Regions from separate parts of the Rhodococcus sp. Q genome, predicted to be linked through region 3. Evidence: riboswitches for the same ligand, from Rfam matches in the RefSeq annotation. Region 3 holds a riboswitch; each other region holds the start of a gene.
The links. A riboswitch is a leader RNA that binds a small molecule or an ion and turns the genes downstream of it on or off. The one in region 3 is predicted to bind cobalamin.
Positions count from the first base shown of each region.

Region 1 (5,559 bases), on a different contig from region 3:
GTCGGCAAGCGCGTTGCCGGTCAGCGACTGCAGCACCGCCCCGCACAACGCCAGCCCGGCACCGACCAGGGCGGCGGCCAGAACCCGGGGCAGGCGCAGGTCCACCACGATGTGCGTGGTCAGCAGGTCGGTGCCCGGCCCGATGCCGAGGCGTCCGGCCACCGAGTCGACGACGGTGCCGACGGACAGATCGGCGGCGCCGATCGCGACGCCCGCTGCACAACTCACGACGAGCAGCGCGGCGAGCGCCACCACCCATCCGGTGGTGGTGCTCGCGCGCACCCGGGCGGGTGCCCGGGTCGTGACGCTCATCCCCGGCTGCTGCCGAGTTGTTCGCCGACGAGGGCGGCGCCCTCGATCAGCCGCGGACCGGGGGTACTCGCCGAGAACGGCACGACGACGAACGCGTTCTCTCGGACCGCCGTCAGGTCGCGCAGCGCCGGGTCGGCCCGCAGATACGTCTTCTTCTCCTCCGCGGTGTCCCACGAGGCGTCGGCGAGGACGATGACGTCCGGGTTCGCCTTCAGGACCGTTTCCCAGCTGCCGTCGGCCCAGGAACCGTCGACGCCCGCGAAGATGTTGGTGCCGCCGACGGCGTCGATGATCAGCTGCGGCCCGCCCGCATTGGCGCCGACGTACGGGACGTCCGTGTTGCTGTCGTACCAGAAGAAGCTCCGGCCGCGCCCCGCTGCCGCGGACTCGACTCCCGCCAGGGTCTCCCGCAGGTGCGTCACCTCGGCGTCGGCCTCGGATTCGCGGCCGAACAGGACGCCGTTGTCGGTGATCTCGGCGGCGATCGAATCCCACGCCACCGGAGGTCGCATCGACTTGTCGGGACAGCCGAACGGTGAGATGTAGGTGGCGACACCGAGATCGTCGAACGACTCCCGCGTGCCGACGGCCTTGTCGTCGAAGGCGCTCGAATACGACGCGAGCACCAGGTCCGGCCGGACCTCCAGCACCGCTTCGCGACTGGGGTAGTCCGACTCGTTCAGTACCGGAACCGTCTCGTACGCGGACTGCCACTGCGGCGCGACGGTGTCGTCGAGGTAGGCCGTGCCGACCATCTGGCTCTCGGCGCCGAGAGCCAACGCGGACTCGGTGGCACCCTGGTTGAGGGTGACCGCCCGTTGCGCCGGGCCGTCCAGGGTGACGGTGCGGCCGCAGTTGTCGAGGGAGATCGACGCGGCGGCGTCGGCATCGTCGCCGGACGACCCGCAGGCGGTCAGTGTGAGTGCGGCCGCGACGGTGACGGCAGCGGTGGGCAGGGCCCGGGATATGTGCGAACGGATTCGCGTCGACTGGGTGCGCACGGCGACCCGCCTTCCATGACTCGTGGAAAACGTGCAGGCAGGTGTCACGGCCGGTCTCCTGGCTCGGCAGGGCTGACCGCCGGCCACGCCTTCCCGGACGCTGTCGCGTCCAGTGGCTGGGGCAGTGCCCCGTGTGGTCGACGTACCTGCTCACAGTGGCGAGTACCGCGCCGGATTCGCACCGGACTTCCCGTTCACCGTGTCACCAGGTCGAAGGATAAACCACGGTCGATCGCGGCCCGTCCGGCTTGTCCGCTTCGGCAGCGGATCAGCCGGGCCCCGAGCCGGCGTCCTCGGGGGAGTGCACCCGGGCCGGCATGAAGGCGGCGGCGGCGAGGATCGCGGCGGTCGTCCCGACCACCGCCAGGAAGACCAGGTGTAGCGCTCCCGACAGCTGTTCGGGCGTCGGGGTGTCCGTGCCACCGATGTGCGCATTGACGATCGCTCCGAACGCCGCGACCCCGACCGCGCTGCCGATCGACCGGGCGAACATGTTCGTCGACGTGACGACGCCGCGCTGCGACCAGTCGACGCTGGACTGCGCGGCGATCAGGGTGGGACTCGACACCAGTCCCATCCCGACGCCGATCACGAAGCAGAACACGGCCACCTGCCAGACACCCGATCCGGCGTCCAGGGTGAGGGTCAGCGCGGTCCCGGTGACGGCGGCGGTCGCGCCGAGGAGTGCGGTGATCCGGAATCCCACCCGAAGGTAGAGGCGCCCGGCGAGCGACACGCTGATCGGCCAGCCGATGGTGAGGGTGGCGAGAGCGAACCCGGCGACCAGCGCGCCGGTCCCGAGCACGCCCTGCACGAAGGTCGGGATGTACGAGGTGACGCCCATGATGATCGCGCCGACGGCGGCGGAGATGATGCTGCTGACGGCCAGGACGCGGCGGGTGAGCACCCACGGCGGCAGGATCGGGTCGGCAACACGGCGTTCGACGAAGGCGAACGCGAGGAGCAGAGCCGCTCCGGCACCGAACACGGCGAGCGATGCGGGGGAGTTCCACGGCCACGCCTGCCCGCCTTCGAGCAGGCCGAGGATGACCAGCGCGGCGCCGCAGGTCAGGAGCGCCGCGCCGAGGTAGTCGACGCGTGGCCGGTCGCGTCGCGGACTCTCGTGGAAGTGCCGCATCAGCGCCCATGCCGCGACCGCGCACAGCGGCACGTTGATCAGGAAGATCCAGCGCCACGACAGGTACTCGGAGAACACGCCGCCGAGGGTCGGGCCGACCACGGCGGACATGCCCCACACGCTCGCGAGGTAGCCCTGCGCCTTGGCGCGCTCGGCGAGTGTGTAGATGTCGCCCGCGATGGTCAGGCTCATCGGCTGCACCGCGCCCGCGCCGAGGCCCTGGACCGCGCGGAACGCGATCAGCGCGGGCATCGACCACGCCAGCCCGCAGAGCACCGATCCGATGCAGAACGTCGCGATGCCGAACAGCATCACCGGCTTGCGTCCGAACAGGTCGGCGAGCTTGCCGTAGATCGGTACCGACACGGCCTGGGCGAGCAGATAGATCGAGAACAACCACGGAAACTGACCGAATCCGCCCAGGTCGCGGACGATGGTCAGCACCGCCGTCGCGATGATCGTCGAGTCGAGCGCGACCAGCGCGGTGGTGAGCATCAGCGACGCGAGCACCGGTCCACGCTCCGAACGCAGGCCGATGCTGCGTCTGTCGATCTCGATTGCCACCTGATCGAGTATCAACCCCACCCGATAGGGTTGGACCGTGCGCCCCTCACTCTCCGACTACGCCCACCTCGCAGGCGGCAAGGTCCGCGACCTGTACACGATCGACGACGAGCACCTCCTGCTCGTCGCGAGCGACCGGATCTCCGCGTACGACCACATCCTGAGCACCCCGATCCCCGACAAGGGCCGGGTGCTGACGGCGATGAGCGTGTTCTTCTTCACCCGGTTGACGGCGCAGAACCATCTGGCCGGACCGCCGGACGACGAGCGCATCCCCGAGGAGGTCCTCGGTCGGGCACTGGTCGTGAAGAAGCTGAAGATGGTGCCGGTGGAGTGCGTGGCGCGCGGCTACCTGACGGGTTCGGGCCTGTCGGACTACCAGCGCACCGGGGCGGTGTGCGGGGTGGCGCTGCCGGAGGGCCTGGTGGAGTCGTCGCAGCTTCCGGAGCCGATCTTCACGCCCGCCACGAAGGCCGCCCTCGGCGACCACGACGAGAACGTCGACTTCGCGGCTGTCGTCGACCAGGTCGGTCAGGCCCTCGCGGTGAAGCTCCGACAGGACACCCTCGACATCTACGGCCGCGCCGCGATCTTCGCGTCCGAGCGCGGAATCATCCTGGCGGACACCAAGTTCGAGTTCGGTGTCGACGACGACGGCAACCTGGTGCTCGCCGACGAGGTCCTCACCCCCGACTCCTCGCGCTACTGGCCCGCCGACGGCTACGAGGCGGGCAAGGTGCAGCCGAGCTTCGACAAGCAGTTCGTCCGCAACTGGCTCACGGGCCCCGAGTCCGGCTGGGACCGGGCGTCCGACACTCCGCCGCCGCCGCTGCCGCAGGAGATCGTCGACGCCACCCGTGCCCGCTACATCGAGGCGTACGAGCGGATCTCCGGACTGTCCTTCGACGACTGGATCGGCTGACCGCCTAGGGTGGGCGACATGAGTTCGCCCGTCACTGCGGCCCCGGTCGCGAAGAAGGTTCCCCAGGAGCGCACCCACCACGGCGACACGTTCGTCGACGACTACGAGTGGTTGCGCGACAAGAACGACCCCGAGGTGATCGCGTACCTCGAGGCGGAGAACGCGTACACCGCCTCGCGCACCGACCACCTCGCGTCCCTGCGGGAGTCGATCTTCGACGAGATCAAGTCCCGCACCCAGGAGACGGATCTGTCGGTGCCGTCCCGGATGGGGCAGTGGTGGTACTACTCGCGCTCGTTCGAGGGCAAGCAGTACGGCGTGCACTGCCGGTGCCCCATCGAGGCGCCCGACGACTGGACGCCGCCGGTGCTGTCCACCGACGCGGACATCCCCGGCGAGCAGGTGCTGATCGACGGCAACGAGCTCGCCGAGGGGCACGACTTCTTCGCGCTCGGCGCGATGACCGTGACCCTCGACGGGACACTGCTCGCGTACTCGGTCGACACCGAGGGCGACGAGCGATACACGCTGCGGTTCAAGAATCTCGAGACGGGTGAGCTGCTCGCCGACGAGATTCCCGGCACCGCGCCCGGTGCGACGTGGTCGGTGGACGGCAGGCACGTCTTCTATCTGACGGTCGACGAGGCGTGGCGTCCCGACACCGTGTGGCGTCACGAACTCGGCACCGAGCGGTCCGCGGACGTGCAGGTGTTCCACGAACCCGACGAGCGGTTCTGGGTCGGCTTCGGCTCGACGCGCAGCGAGAAGTACCTGACCATCTGGATCGGTTCGAAGATCACCTCCGAGGTCCGCTACCTCGAATCCTCGGATCCCGAGGGGGAGTTCACCGTCGTCTGGCCCCGCGAGGAGGGCGTCGAGTACGGCATCGAGCACGCCGTCGTCGGCGGGGAGGACCGGTTCCTCATCCTGCACAACGGCGTGGTGGACGGCGTGAAGGCCGAGAACTTCACCCTGGTCGACACCCCGGTCACCGACCCGACGGACCAGCGCACGCTGATCGCGCACCGCGCCGACGCCCGGCTCGAGGACATCGACGCGTTCGCCGGGCACCTCGTCGTCGGCTACCGCCGCGAGGCGCTGACCCGGCTCGCGGTGTGGCCGCTGACCGAATCCGGGTACGGCGAGCTGCACGAACTCGAATTCGACGAGGAGCTGTACTCGGTTGGCAGCGGCTCCAACCCCGAGTGGGAGAGTCCGCTGCTGCGGATGGGGTACACGTCGTTCATCACGCCCAGCCGCGTGTACGACTACGAGATCGCCAGTGGCGCACTGCTGCTGCGCAAGGAACAGCCGGTGCTCGGCGGGTACGACTCCGCCGACTACGAGCAGCACCGCGACTGGGCGGTCGCCGACGACGGCACCCGCATCCCGATCTCCATCGTCCGCAAGACCGGAGTCGCCGACGCCGCGGGCCCGGCGCCGCTGCTCCTGTACGGGTACGGCTCCTACGAGGCGAGTATCGACCCGGGCTTCTCCGTCGCGCGTCTGTCCCTGCTCGACCGCGGCATGGTCTTCGCCGTCGCGCACGTCCGCGGCGGAGGCGAGATGGGACGGCACTGGTACGACACCGGCAAGATGCTGTCGAAGAAGAACACCTTCAC
Region 1 covers NZ_SCOY01000003.1:186,496-192,054, forward strand. Annotated here, with positions in the region: gene FFS72_RS05020 (FecCD family ABC transporter permease) at 1-312, opposite strand, end outside; gene FFS72_RS05025 (ABC transporter substrate-binding protein) at 309-1,313, opposite strand; cobalamin riboswitch at 1,345-1,530, opposite strand; gene FFS72_RS05030 (MDR family MFS transporter) at 1,582-3,015, opposite strand; gene FFS72_RS05035 (phosphoribosylaminoimidazolesuccinocarboxamide synthase) at 3,053-3,937, shown strand; gene FFS72_RS05040 (S9 family peptidase) at 3,956-5,559, shown strand, end outside.
Region 1: another riboswitch for cobalamin. It lies ahead of FFS72_RS05025 (ABC transporter substrate-binding protein); the one in region 3 lies ahead of FFS72_RS17015 (short-chain fatty acyl-CoA regulator family protein).

Region 2 (5,559 bases), on a different contig from region 3:
GTGCGATGGCGATGGCGGGCGGCTCGTTCCACGCGCCGGAGTTCACGGTCGCGTGGCCGACCGGGGAGATCGGACCGATGGGGCTGGAGGGTGCGGTACGACTCGGGTTCCGGAAGGAACTCGAGGCGATCGACGATCCGGCCGAACGCGACGCCCTGTTCGCGACGCTGCTGGGGAAGGCCTACGAGCACGGCAAGGCGCTGCACGCGGGTACGACGTTCGAGGTCGACGACGTGATCGACCCGGCGCGCTCCCGAGCCTGGATCCGGCAGCTGGGACGCGCGCGGGCCTGACGGAACAAACCGGCGGTGGTGGACGTTTCAACTACTTGTGAGCATCGAATCTCCCGAGAAGTCCACCGCCGCCGCCGTCGTGCTGGAGGTGTGGTCCGACATCGCCTGCCCGTGGTGCTACATCGGCAAGACACGGTTCGAGGCGGCGCTCGCGCAGTTCCCGCATCGGGAGCAGGTCGAGGTCGTCTGGCGCTCCTACCAGCTCTCCCCGGACACGCCCGCCGGACTCCGGCGTTCCGAGATCGACGCGCTCGTCGAGATGAAGGGCATGCCCGCCGACCAGGTACGACAGATGTTCGCGCACGTCGCGAGCACCGCCGCCGCCGACGGACTGGCCATGGACTTCGACACCGTCATCGCCGCCAACACCTTCGACGCGCACCGGCTGATCCACTTCGCGGGTGATCGTGGCACGGACGTGATGGCAGCGCTGTTCCGAGCGCACTTCGAGCAGGGCCGCGTGATCGACGACCGCGACGAGCTGGTGGCGATCGCGGCCGAGACCGGGCTCGACGCCGACGCGGTGCGCGCTGCCCTGGACTCGGATGCAGAAGCGGATCGCGTCCGTGACGACCTCGCCCAGGCCCGTGCGCTGGGCGTCACCGGCGTCCCGTTCTTCGTCGCCAACCGTGCGATCGGCGTCTCCGGCGCCCAGCCCGTCGAGGTGTTCACCCAACTGCTGGAGAAGGCCTACACGGACGCGAAGCCGCTCGTCACCCTCGCCGGAGCGGCCGATGCCGACGGCGCCTGCACCGATGGGTCCTGCGCGGTCTGAGGATCTGCGTCACCCCTGCTCCGCTAGACCGAATGTGGCCGTTCATCACCTGACGTGATCAACGGCCACATTCGGTCGGTGCGGGGGATGGGGTTGCCCGGCGTCAGTGCGCGCCGGCGAGCGCAGGCTGCGAGCGTGTGGCGCGTTCGGTGAGGAACGCGAACGCCGCGCCGAGCGTCAGCCACAGCGTCGCCTGGATCGCCAGCGACGAGATCCGGAAGTCCCACAGCAGGGATGCGGGGAAGTCGGCGCCGACCTCGTTGATGTCGGGCAGCACGGCGTAGCCGACGGCGACGATCGCCAGGAACGCCGCCACCGGTGCCGCGACCTGCGCGGACACGTAGCCCGAGGCGGCGACCAGTTGACGCACGTAGGCGGCGACGGCGACCGCGAACAGGCCGAGCACCACCGACGCCAGCCACAGCCAGGTGCGCTGGTTGATGGTGTCGGGGTCGCCGACGGCAGGCGGGTTCGCCGGGTACTTGAAGAACGGCACCACTTCGATCGCGAGCCATCCCAGCCCGGCCAGAGCCAGCGCCAGGACCGGTCCCGACGCCGTGGTCACCCGGCGGGCGTAGTGCGCGACGGCGGCGAAGATCGCGCCGAGCGCGAGGCCCGCGAGGGTGGTCGCGAGGAACAGTCCGACCTTCTGGCCGTCACGGCTGACCAGGGCGTCCTCGCCGTGCGAATGGCCCTCCTCGGCAGTTGCTCCGGCGTCGTGCGAGTGGTCTTCCTCGGCGGCTGCTCCGGAGTCGTGCGAATGGCCGGCGGCCGCCGCGGGCTCGGCGTCCGCCGATGCAGCTTCCTCGATCGCGATGGCGGCCTCGATGTGCGGCTCACCGAGCACGTACGCGACGGCTCCCGCGAGCAGGCCTGCGACGAGTCCGGCCAGCAGGCCGCGGATGAGGAGTTGCGTGAATTTTCCGGTCAGTGGCACGGAAGCCCCAGCAGGTGACGACCGTCGTGCATGAGTTCATGCATGTACATACCGGTCCGCGACACCGCGCCCTGGTCGAATCCGACCAGGTAGAGGGTGAGCATCGCGAGCAGGACGACGCCAGCCACGATGAGTGCGATACCGGCCGACTCGGTCGACCTGTCGGGGGTGTGAACGACAGCCATGGGTTCCTCCTGGGATAACGCGTCCCGTAAGTCCGTGCGACGTCGACGGTGTCTGGCTTCTCGAGGCGAACCTCGATCACAGTGGCGCGACCGCTCCGGAGTTGCACCGGAATTCCCGTACGACGTCGCGTTTACTCGCGCACTGTCGCACCGACCTGCCCGTGGTGTCAACAAATACGAACCACCGTCGCCGGTCCGTTCGACGCGGACCGGCGACGGTCGGGTCAGGACGGAACCCTGTCGAGGAACCCGAGGACGTGCACCAGTCGTCCGTCGTCGCCGCGTTCGATGACGTCGAATCCCTCGATCAGGTTCTCCGCTCCTGCGGGTCCGAGTTGCCAGCCGAAGCGTGCTTGCTCGTGGTGGCCGTCGACGTCCCCGCGGAGGCGGAACCGCATCCCGGCGAACTGGCCCTGCACTGCGGCGATCGTCGCGTCGATGTCCGTGTGACCGTGCGCGGCGACGGCGGGGTCGACGTACCGCCCGTCCGGTGCCCACAGGTCCTCGATCGCGGCGCGTCGGGCGTCCGGATCGGTCTCGTTCCACACCGCGATGTATTTCGTTGCGAGGGTGTCGAAGTCGCTCATGTCGTCGCTCTCGTTCTCTCGGGTGCCGGCGCCGGTCGCCGGGCGATGAGACAACTGTGCGACGGGCGTCGCGGCGCGTCGATTACCTCGGAGGTAATGGTCCTGCTTCCGCCGCGAATCTAGGCTCTCCCCATGACCACGCTCGCCGAACCGACCGTCGGGGTACTGCTCCGGAACTGGCGTGAGCGCCGCCGGATGAGTCAACTCGAGTTGGCGGCCCGAGCGGAAGTGTCCGCGCGGCATGTCAGTTTCGTCGAGACGGGCCGGTCACGTCCGACGCGTACGATGCTGCTCAAACTCAGTGACCAGTTGGAAATTCCTCTGCGGGAACGTAATTCATTGCTCCTGGCAGGCGGGTTCGCTCCCGCGTATCCGGAGCATGCACTCGGTGACGTTCCGATGGCGTCGGTGTCGCGGGCGATCGGTCAGATTCTGCACGCTCACCGGTCGTCGCCTGCGGTGGTCGTCGATCGGCACTGGAACCTCGTCGACGGCAACGACGCCGTCGCTCTTCTCGTGGAGGGGTGTGCCGCGCACCTGTTGGAACCGCCGGTGAACGTCCTGCGCCTGAGCCTGCACCCCGACGGCATGGCCACCCGAATCGGCAACCTCGGACAGTGGCGAGCACATCTGCTGCATCGCCTGGACCATCAGATCGCGGTGACCGGGGACGCCGAACTCGTCGCGCTCGCCGCGGAACTCGCGGGCTATCCGTGCGGTGATCCCGATGTCGACATGGAACCGGGCGCACTCGTCGTCCCCATCAGAATCGCGACCGCAGCAGGGGAACTCGCCTTCCTCAGCACGACGACGGTGTTCGGGACGCCACTCGACGTCACCGTTGCCGAACTCGCGATCGAGACCTTTCACCCGGCGGACGAGGCCACCGCCGAGGCGTTGCGCCGCCACCTGGGATGACGGCGGGCACCGGCCGCCCGACGGGCGACCGGTGCGGGGAGTGCCGCGTCAGGACTGCTTGGCGGCGACGTCGAGGACGACCTCGAACTCGAGCAGCGAGGCGCCGGTCGCGACCGGCTTCTTCGCCTCACCCGCATGCGCGGCACGGGCGTCGCCGTCACGCCACGCCGCGAACGCGTCCTCGGACTCCCACTGCGTCACCACGAAGTAGCGGGTCTCGCCACCGGTGGGCCGGAGCAGCTGGAACCCGAGGAACCCGGGCGAGTTCTCCACGGTTCCGGCGCGCGCTGCGAACCGCTTCTCCAGTTCGGGACCGGCGCCCTCGGGCACCTCGATTGCGTTGATCTTCACCACTGCCATGGCCGCGAGCGTACTCGCGCGACACACAGGGCGGGCGAGACCACGTAACCGAAAAGCGAAACCCGACGGGAGTCGCGGCACCGGACCGCTAACCTCGGTGCCGTGCTCCATGACGAGGGTGGGACCGGCGAACCGATTCTGTTGCTACACGGGCTGATGGGCAGTGCCCGCACCTGGCGACGACACGTGCCGTGGCTGCGCGAACACGGCCACGTGTACACCTTCGACGCCGCGGGGCACGGCCGTCCAGCGCCCGCCGAGCCGAGCACCGAGGCGTTCGTCGCCGACCTCACCGAGGCCGTCGAGTCGATCACGGAGCCGATGGTCGTCATCGGCCACTCGATGGGCGGTCTGCATGCGTGGTGTTTCGCTGCCGCGCATCCGGATCGGGTGCGCGCCGTTGTCGTCGAGGACATGGCGCCCGACTTCCGTGGTCGGACCGCGGCCGACTGGGCGGCGATGATCGCCGCCTGGCCGACCCCGTTCCGCGACGAGCCGACGATGGTCGAGTTCTTCGGGCCCGTCGCGGCCCAGTACTTCATGGACTCCTTCGAGCTGCGCGACGACGGATACCACCTGCACGGCGAGGTCCCGGTCTGGCGGGACATCTCCGAGGAGTGGGGGACCAGGGACTTCTGGACCCAGTGGCGGTCCGTGCAGGCGCCCGCGCTCCTGCTCGAGGGGGAATTCACCATCACGCCCATCGGCCAGATGCGCGAGATGGCGGGCACCCCGCGGCAGGCGGAGACCCGCTACGAACTCGTCGCGGGCGCCGGACACCTCGTGCACGACGACCGCCCCGCCGAGTACCGCGCCGCGGTGGAGTCGTTCCTCGGCGACCTCTGACGCCCGGTCAGCGGCGGGCGTCGCCCTCGCCGGCGAGGGCGAACAGGCCGCCGTCGGTCTGCTCGACCAGTCCGTCGACGAGCAGCGAGTCGAGAGCCCGGTCGCGCTGAGCGGTGTCCGTGAGCCACACCCGGTCGAGCAGTGCGCGCTCGACGGGGCCGTCGCTGCCCCGCAGCACGTCGAGCAGTCGGCCGCGGACCTGACGGTCGGTGCCCGCGAACTTCTGCACCTTGCGGGCGGGTCCGGTGTGGGCCGGTCGTCCGGCCGTCACCCACGCGCAGTCGTCGAGGGGGCAGCGTTCACATTCGGGGCTGCGCGCGGTGCACACCGTCGCGCCGAGTTCCATCAACGCGGCCGAGAACACCGCCGCCCGGGCTCGCGTGCGGGGCAGCAGTGCGTCGGCGTCGGCGAGATCGCGTCTGGTCGACGGATTGCCGGGTTCGGCGGCGCCGTGCACCGCTCGGGCGATCACCCGTCGAACATTGGTGTCCACCACCGGAACCCGCTGTCCATACGCGAAGCAGGCGACCGCACGCGCGGTGTAGTCGCCGATTCCCGGAAGCGACAGCAGCACGTCCACGTCGTCGGGGACCACGTCCCCGTGCTCCGAGGCAAGCACGCCCGCGCATTCGTGCAGTCGCAGTGCCCGACGCGGATA
Region 2 covers NZ_SCOY01000009.1:35,151-40,709, reverse strand. Annotated here, with positions in the region: gene FFS72_RS11830 (acetyl-CoA carboxylase family protein) at 1-293, shown strand, start outside; gene FFS72_RS11825 (DsbA family oxidoreductase) at 331-1,068, shown strand; gene FFS72_RS11820 (CbtA family protein) at 1,172-2,005, opposite strand; gene FFS72_RS11815 (CbtB domain-containing protein) at 1,996-2,190, opposite strand; cobalamin riboswitch at 2,217-2,350, opposite strand; gene FFS72_RS11810 (nuclear transport factor 2 family protein) at 2,415-2,777, opposite strand; gene FFS72_RS11805 (helix-turn-helix domain-containing protein) at 2,910-3,695, shown strand; gene FFS72_RS11800 (antibiotic biosynthesis monooxygenase family protein) at 3,744-4,055, opposite strand; gene FFS72_RS11795 (alpha/beta fold hydrolase) at 4,158-4,901, shown strand; gene FFS72_RS11790 (iron-sulfur binding domain-containing protein) at 4,909-5,559, opposite strand, start outside.
Region 2: another riboswitch for cobalamin. It lies ahead of FFS72_RS11815 (CbtB domain-containing protein); the one in region 3 lies ahead of FFS72_RS17015 (short-chain fatty acyl-CoA regulator family protein).

Region 3 (5,559 bases):
AGCGTAGGACCGCTCGTGGTGCCAGGTGCCGTTCTGCAGCGCGACCGCGAAGATGTACATGATCGAGTGGTCGAGGGTCTCGCGCGACGCCTTGGGGTCGAACTTCTGCGGATCGTTCGAGCCGGTGCCGATCACGTAATGGGTGTGGTGGCTGGTGTGCAGGACGATCGACGCGATCTGGCTCAGGTCGCCGACCCGCTCGCGCAGGCGGAATGCCAGGTCGATCGGTGCCTGGCTCTGGTACTCGGCCGAGTGCTCCTTGGTGTAGGTGTCGAGGATGCCGCGCTTGGCCTCGCCTGGGCCGGGCAGCGGCACGTTGTACTCCGCCTTCGGGCCACCGAGCAGCCAGGCGATGACACCGTCCTCGCCCTCCCAGATCGGGGACGGGGCGCCCTCGCCGCGCATCGCGCGGTCCACGGCCTCGACGGCCATCTTGCCGGCGAAGGCCGGGGCGTAGGCCTTCCAGCTGGAGATCTCGCCCTTGCGCGACTGACGGGTGGCAGTGGTGGTGTGCAGCGCCTGACCGATCGCCTGGTAAACGGTCTCGGTGTCGAGGCCCAGCAGGGTGCCGATGCCCGCGGCCGCGGAGGGGCCGAGGTGGGCGACGTGGTCGATCTTGTGCTCGTGCAGGCAGATGGCACGAACCAGGTCGACCTGGATCTCGTAGCCGGTGGCGAGGCCGCGGATCAGGTCCTGGCCGGTGCGCCCGGCGTGCTGCGCGACCGCGAGAATCGACGGGATGTTGTCGCCCGGGTGCGAGTATTCGGCGGCCAGGAAGGTGTCGTGGAAGTCGAGCTCACGCACCGCGACGCCGTTGGCCCACGCCGCCCACTCGGGCGAGAACGTGCCACCGACGCCGAACACAGTCGATCCGTGCGACTCCGACGATGACCGGCTGTACGGATGCGACTGCGCCTGCGCCCGCGCGTTGGCGACCGGGCGGCGGGTAACGGACGCTGCGGCGACGGCAGCGTTGTCGATGATCCGGTTGACGATCATCTCGGCGGTGTCCGCGGGCACCTCGACGGAGTCGGTCGCGACCTCGGCGATCTTCCACGCGAGGTGCTCGCTGCGCGGGAAGTCCTCGGCGGAGCGGTAGGTGCGGACGGGATGCGTCTTCAAGATGATGTCCTCCGATTGTGTCGGCGCCTGGTACTGGAACTCGGCCGGGAAGCGACCGATCGACCCGGCGATGTTCGCAGCGTATGGAGGACCCGACGCGACGGGAAGAGACTGAACCTGCGTAATTCGGTGGTGTGTGTCGGCGAATTCTGCGAATGCTGCGAATCCGACCGCTCCGACCCCACACACTTTGCAGAACAGAAGAATTCACGGCACTGAAGTCCGCAGGATCGAACCGTGTCACGGCCCGGCCGCGGACCGTACGCTGCCGACACGACCGACACGACCAGGTTTCGATCTCCGGATCGAGCCGGCCCGGAGGTCCCAGTCGATGCGCCCGGGTCGCCATAGACGAGACCACGAATGCCATCCGCGAGATCACGTCGGATCTGTTCGCGGCGTAGGGCTTTCGAGACGCACGTATGTCCGGGATCGGAAGCCGGGTAGCGGTGCGACCGGCGGAGCTCTTCGCGCACGTCACGTCGAAGGAGCAGCTGCAGTGGGACATCATCCGCGTGTACACGACGACCTCGTCGGCACGAGTCGAGGCGAGTTCGCAGGTCCGGGGTCTCCTCCGACGATCCGAGACCTCTAGAATCGACGGTGCAGTTGGTTCGCCGCCTCGACCGTGAGGAGCCCCGAAGGTCGCGGTGGCGTCGAAGTGCCCGAGGGCACGAGAGGGAATCCGGTGTGAGTCCGGAACTGTCCCGCAGCGGTATGCAGGAACGACCGCCGTCACCAGCACTGGACGCGAGTCCGGGAAGCGACGGCCAGTAGGTTCGCCTCACACGCGAGCGCCTGCGAGTCCGAAGACCTGCCCGCTGCGCCGGGTACGCCGTACCTGGCGGTGTGCCGCCTCGTGGACTGGGTGTGCGTACCCGATCGAGGTGGCGCCGTGCCCGCTCTCCGGGCGGTGACGGGGGCTCGTTCGGGCATGCATTCGTGGGCGGCCTCTGGACTCGATCACGAAGGCGGCAGCCATGCAGAAGATCTACGGCGGACCGCGGCTACGCCGGCTGCGGGAGGAACGCGGCCTGACGCAGCTGGATTTGGCCCGGACACTCGACCTCTCGGCGAGTTACGTCAACCAGTTGGAGAACGACCAGCGTCCGCTGACTGTGCCGGTCCTGCTGAAGCTGAACGCGACCTTCGATCTCGATCCGCAGTTCTTCGCGGCCGACCAGGACGCGAGGCTCGCGGCAGATCTCCATGACGTCCTCCGCGCGATCGGCACGGGGGCGCCCAGCCCGGCGATGGTGGACGAACTGGTCGCCAGGATGCCGGAGATCGGAACAGCGCTCGTCGGAGTCCACCGCCGACTGCTGGCAGCGACCGAACGGCTGGAGCAGTACAGCGTCCATCTGTCCGCGCCGTCGGAGGCGACCTCGAAGACTTCGATGCCGATGCCGTTCGAGGAAGTTCGAGACTTTTTCTACGACAGGCACAATCACATCGCCGAACTCGACGACGCCGCCGAACGATTGTTCACGGAGAGCGGCCTCCGGCCCGGCTCTCTGGACAACCAGCTGACGGCACTCCTCGAGTCGGAACACGACATCGTCGTCCGGTTGCGCACCGATCCGCCCGACCGACCGGGACCGAAACGCTCGTTCGACGAGGCGAACCGCATCCTTACCCTGTCCCGGCACCTGACACCCGGACAGCGGGCGTTCCAGATCGCGACCCAGCTCGCCTTTCTCACCCAGTTGGCCACGATCGACGCGCTCGTCGAGTCCGCCACCGGTCTCGGAGAGGGCTCCCGCGACCTGGCGAAGATCGGACTCGCGAACTACTTCGCCGGGGCACTGCTGTTGCCGTACAACCCGTTCCTCGACGCGGCGGAACGCCTGCACTACGACATCGAGATGCTGGCGCTGCAGTTCGAGGTCGGATTCGAGACGGTCTGCCACCGGCTCTCGACGATGCAACGCCCGACCCGGCGCGGCATCCCGTTCTTCTTCGTCCGCACCGATCGAGCCGGGAACATCTCGAAACGGCAGTCCGCCACCGCGTTCCACTTCTCGCGGATCGGTGGCAGCTGCCCGCTGTGGGTGGTGCACGACGCGTTCGGAATGCCCGGGCGGATTCTCACCCAGGTCGCGCAGATGCCCGACGGCCGGACATACCTGTGGATCGCCCGGACCACCGACGACGACCCCCGCCCCTACGGAACCGCGCAACGCAGCTTCGCGATCGGGTTGGGCTGCGACATCACCCACGCCAGCCGACTCGTGTACTCCCGGGGCCTGCGGCTCGACGAACAGATGTCGCCGGATCCGATCGGCGCAGGCTGCAAGATCTGCGAGCGCACCGACTGTGCGCAGCGGGCCTTCCCCCAGATCGGTCAGCCCGTTCGGGTGGACGTGAATCTCAGTACCCGCCAGCCTTATCCGTCCTAGGCACTCCTCCCCCGCAAGCGGGAGGGAGGCGCGCACCGCCAGGGTGGCGTCGACCATGTTCTTCAGCGACGCCTCGACCTCGACCGGGCCGCCGGGTTTTCAGGCCGGGGTTGACCCACAGCCGCTCCGCGGGAACGGCCGCCAGCGCCTCACGAAGCGATGCGGTGATCTTCTCGACACCAGGAACTCGCGGGGAGTGAATGTCGTAGACACCTGGGCCGACGCCGACGTCGAATCCTGCCGCGTTCAGGTCGTCGAGAACCTCGACTGCACCGACGCGAACAGGGCACTTCGTGCTCGTGCATGGTTCGCGGGTGTCCTCACCCCGAAGCGCGCACGAGCGGCGGAGCCGCCTCAGTCGCGGGTGGTCAGGAGCGCGAACACGCGCCGCACCTCGTCGATGGTCGGATCGGGCAGGTGGTCTCGGGCGTGCAGGAAGCCGACACCCGCATAGACGAGGACACCACTGCGCAGGCGCGCCTCCTCGGCGTCGAAGCCGAGGTCGAGCAGAGTGCTCTGCACGACGTCGAACACCTGGTTGTCCAGTCGTGCAACGGAATCCGCGACCTGACTGTCGGAACGCGCCCAGTCGCGGACCGCGACCTCGACCGCCCAGCCGCGCTGCGACATGAGCTGCGCCGCCATCGCCTCGAGTCGTTGGTCGCCGGGAATCGAAGTCGTCTCCTTGAGCGCCAGGAGGGTCTCGTTCTGGATGGCGCACCAGCGATCCGCGACGGCCTTCATCAGATGGTCGATGTCGGGGAAATGCCAGTAGAAGCTGCCCTTGGTGACGCCCAGCTCCTCGCACAGGCGGGTGATCTTCACGCCCGTCACACCCTCGCGGACGAGGAGGTCGAAGGCGGCTTCGATCCAGTCGTCCACGGACAGCCTCGGAGCCCGCTGCCGCGTTCCGGCACCCGAACCACGGGCAGCGCGAGCGCTCTGGGACGCGTCTCTCCTCGCCGTCATGACGCTCTCCTCGCCTTCGCAAAAGTGACCTGTTCCAGCATCATTCCAGACACTTGACCGTACCATACGGTGTGGTACGGTCACCGCCGTTGCCAAGGACTGGAGATGCACCGTGACCGAGCGATCCATGGACAGGCGGACGCTGCTGCGTGCACTCGGTGTCGGCGGCGCGGCGACCGCGGGCATGGGCTGGTCGGCCACCGTGGGATTCGGGGCCGGGCAGGGATTCGCGCGGGAGCCGGCGCGGGTCACGGCCATCGACAACCCACTCCTGTTCCACTCGCCTCCGATGTCACCGTTCCGGTCCACCGTCGAGCGCCCACCGACCGTCTCGGGCACCCGGCTGACCATGTCGGCGGTCACGGCACGTCATCGCTTCCACCCCGACCACGCGCCCGCGGACACCTTCGCTTACCACGTCGACAACGCGGCACCGACCTACCTGGGACCGACGATCGAGGCGCAGGCCGACGAGACCACCACGCTGACCGTGACCAACCGCCTCACCTCGCATCCGTTCGCCCGCGACATCGACACGTCCCTGCACGGCGCGGACGAGGCCTACCGGACCACGCCCCCGATCGTGGTGCACCTGCACGGCGGCGAGACGCCACCCGACAGCGACGGCCACGCGGAACAACTCGTCCATCGGAACGAATCGATTACATACCGATTTCCGAATCGGCAGCAGGCGGGGCACTTCTGGTACCACGATCATGCGATGGGGATCACCCGAGCGAACGTGTACGCCGGGCTGGCGGGCACCTACCTGTTGCGTGACCGCTTCGACACCGGCACACCCGACAACCCCCTCGGTCTACCCGCGGGCGAGTTCGAGATGCCACTGATCCTGCAGGAGAAGATCTTCCGCGAGGACGGTGCGATGAGCCTGCGATCGACCCCGGTCGTGTCGGAAGGATCGTGGGAGGGGGGCGCGGTCGGGGACGTCGGTCTCGTCAACGGCGCCGTCTGGCCGGACATCCCGGTCGCGCGGGGCCTGTACCGGTTCCGCGCGATCAACGCCACCTCCTACAGCGTCTGGAACCTGCATTTCAGCAACCACATGCAG
Region 3 covers NZ_SCOY01000018.1:37,505-43,063, reverse strand. Annotated here, with positions in the region: gene prpD (2-methylcitrate dehydratase PrpD) at 1-1,122, opposite strand, end outside; cobalamin riboswitch at 1,784-1,940, shown strand; gene FFS72_RS17015 (short-chain fatty acyl-CoA regulator family protein) at 2,103-3,521, shown strand; partial or broken gene FFS72_RS17010 (5-methyltetrahydropteroyltriglutamate--homocysteine S-methyltransferase) at 3,543-3,789, opposite strand; gene FFS72_RS17005 (TetR/AcrR family transcriptional regulator) at 3,876-4,490, opposite strand; gene FFS72_RS17000 (multicopper oxidase family protein) at 4,618-5,559, shown strand, end outside.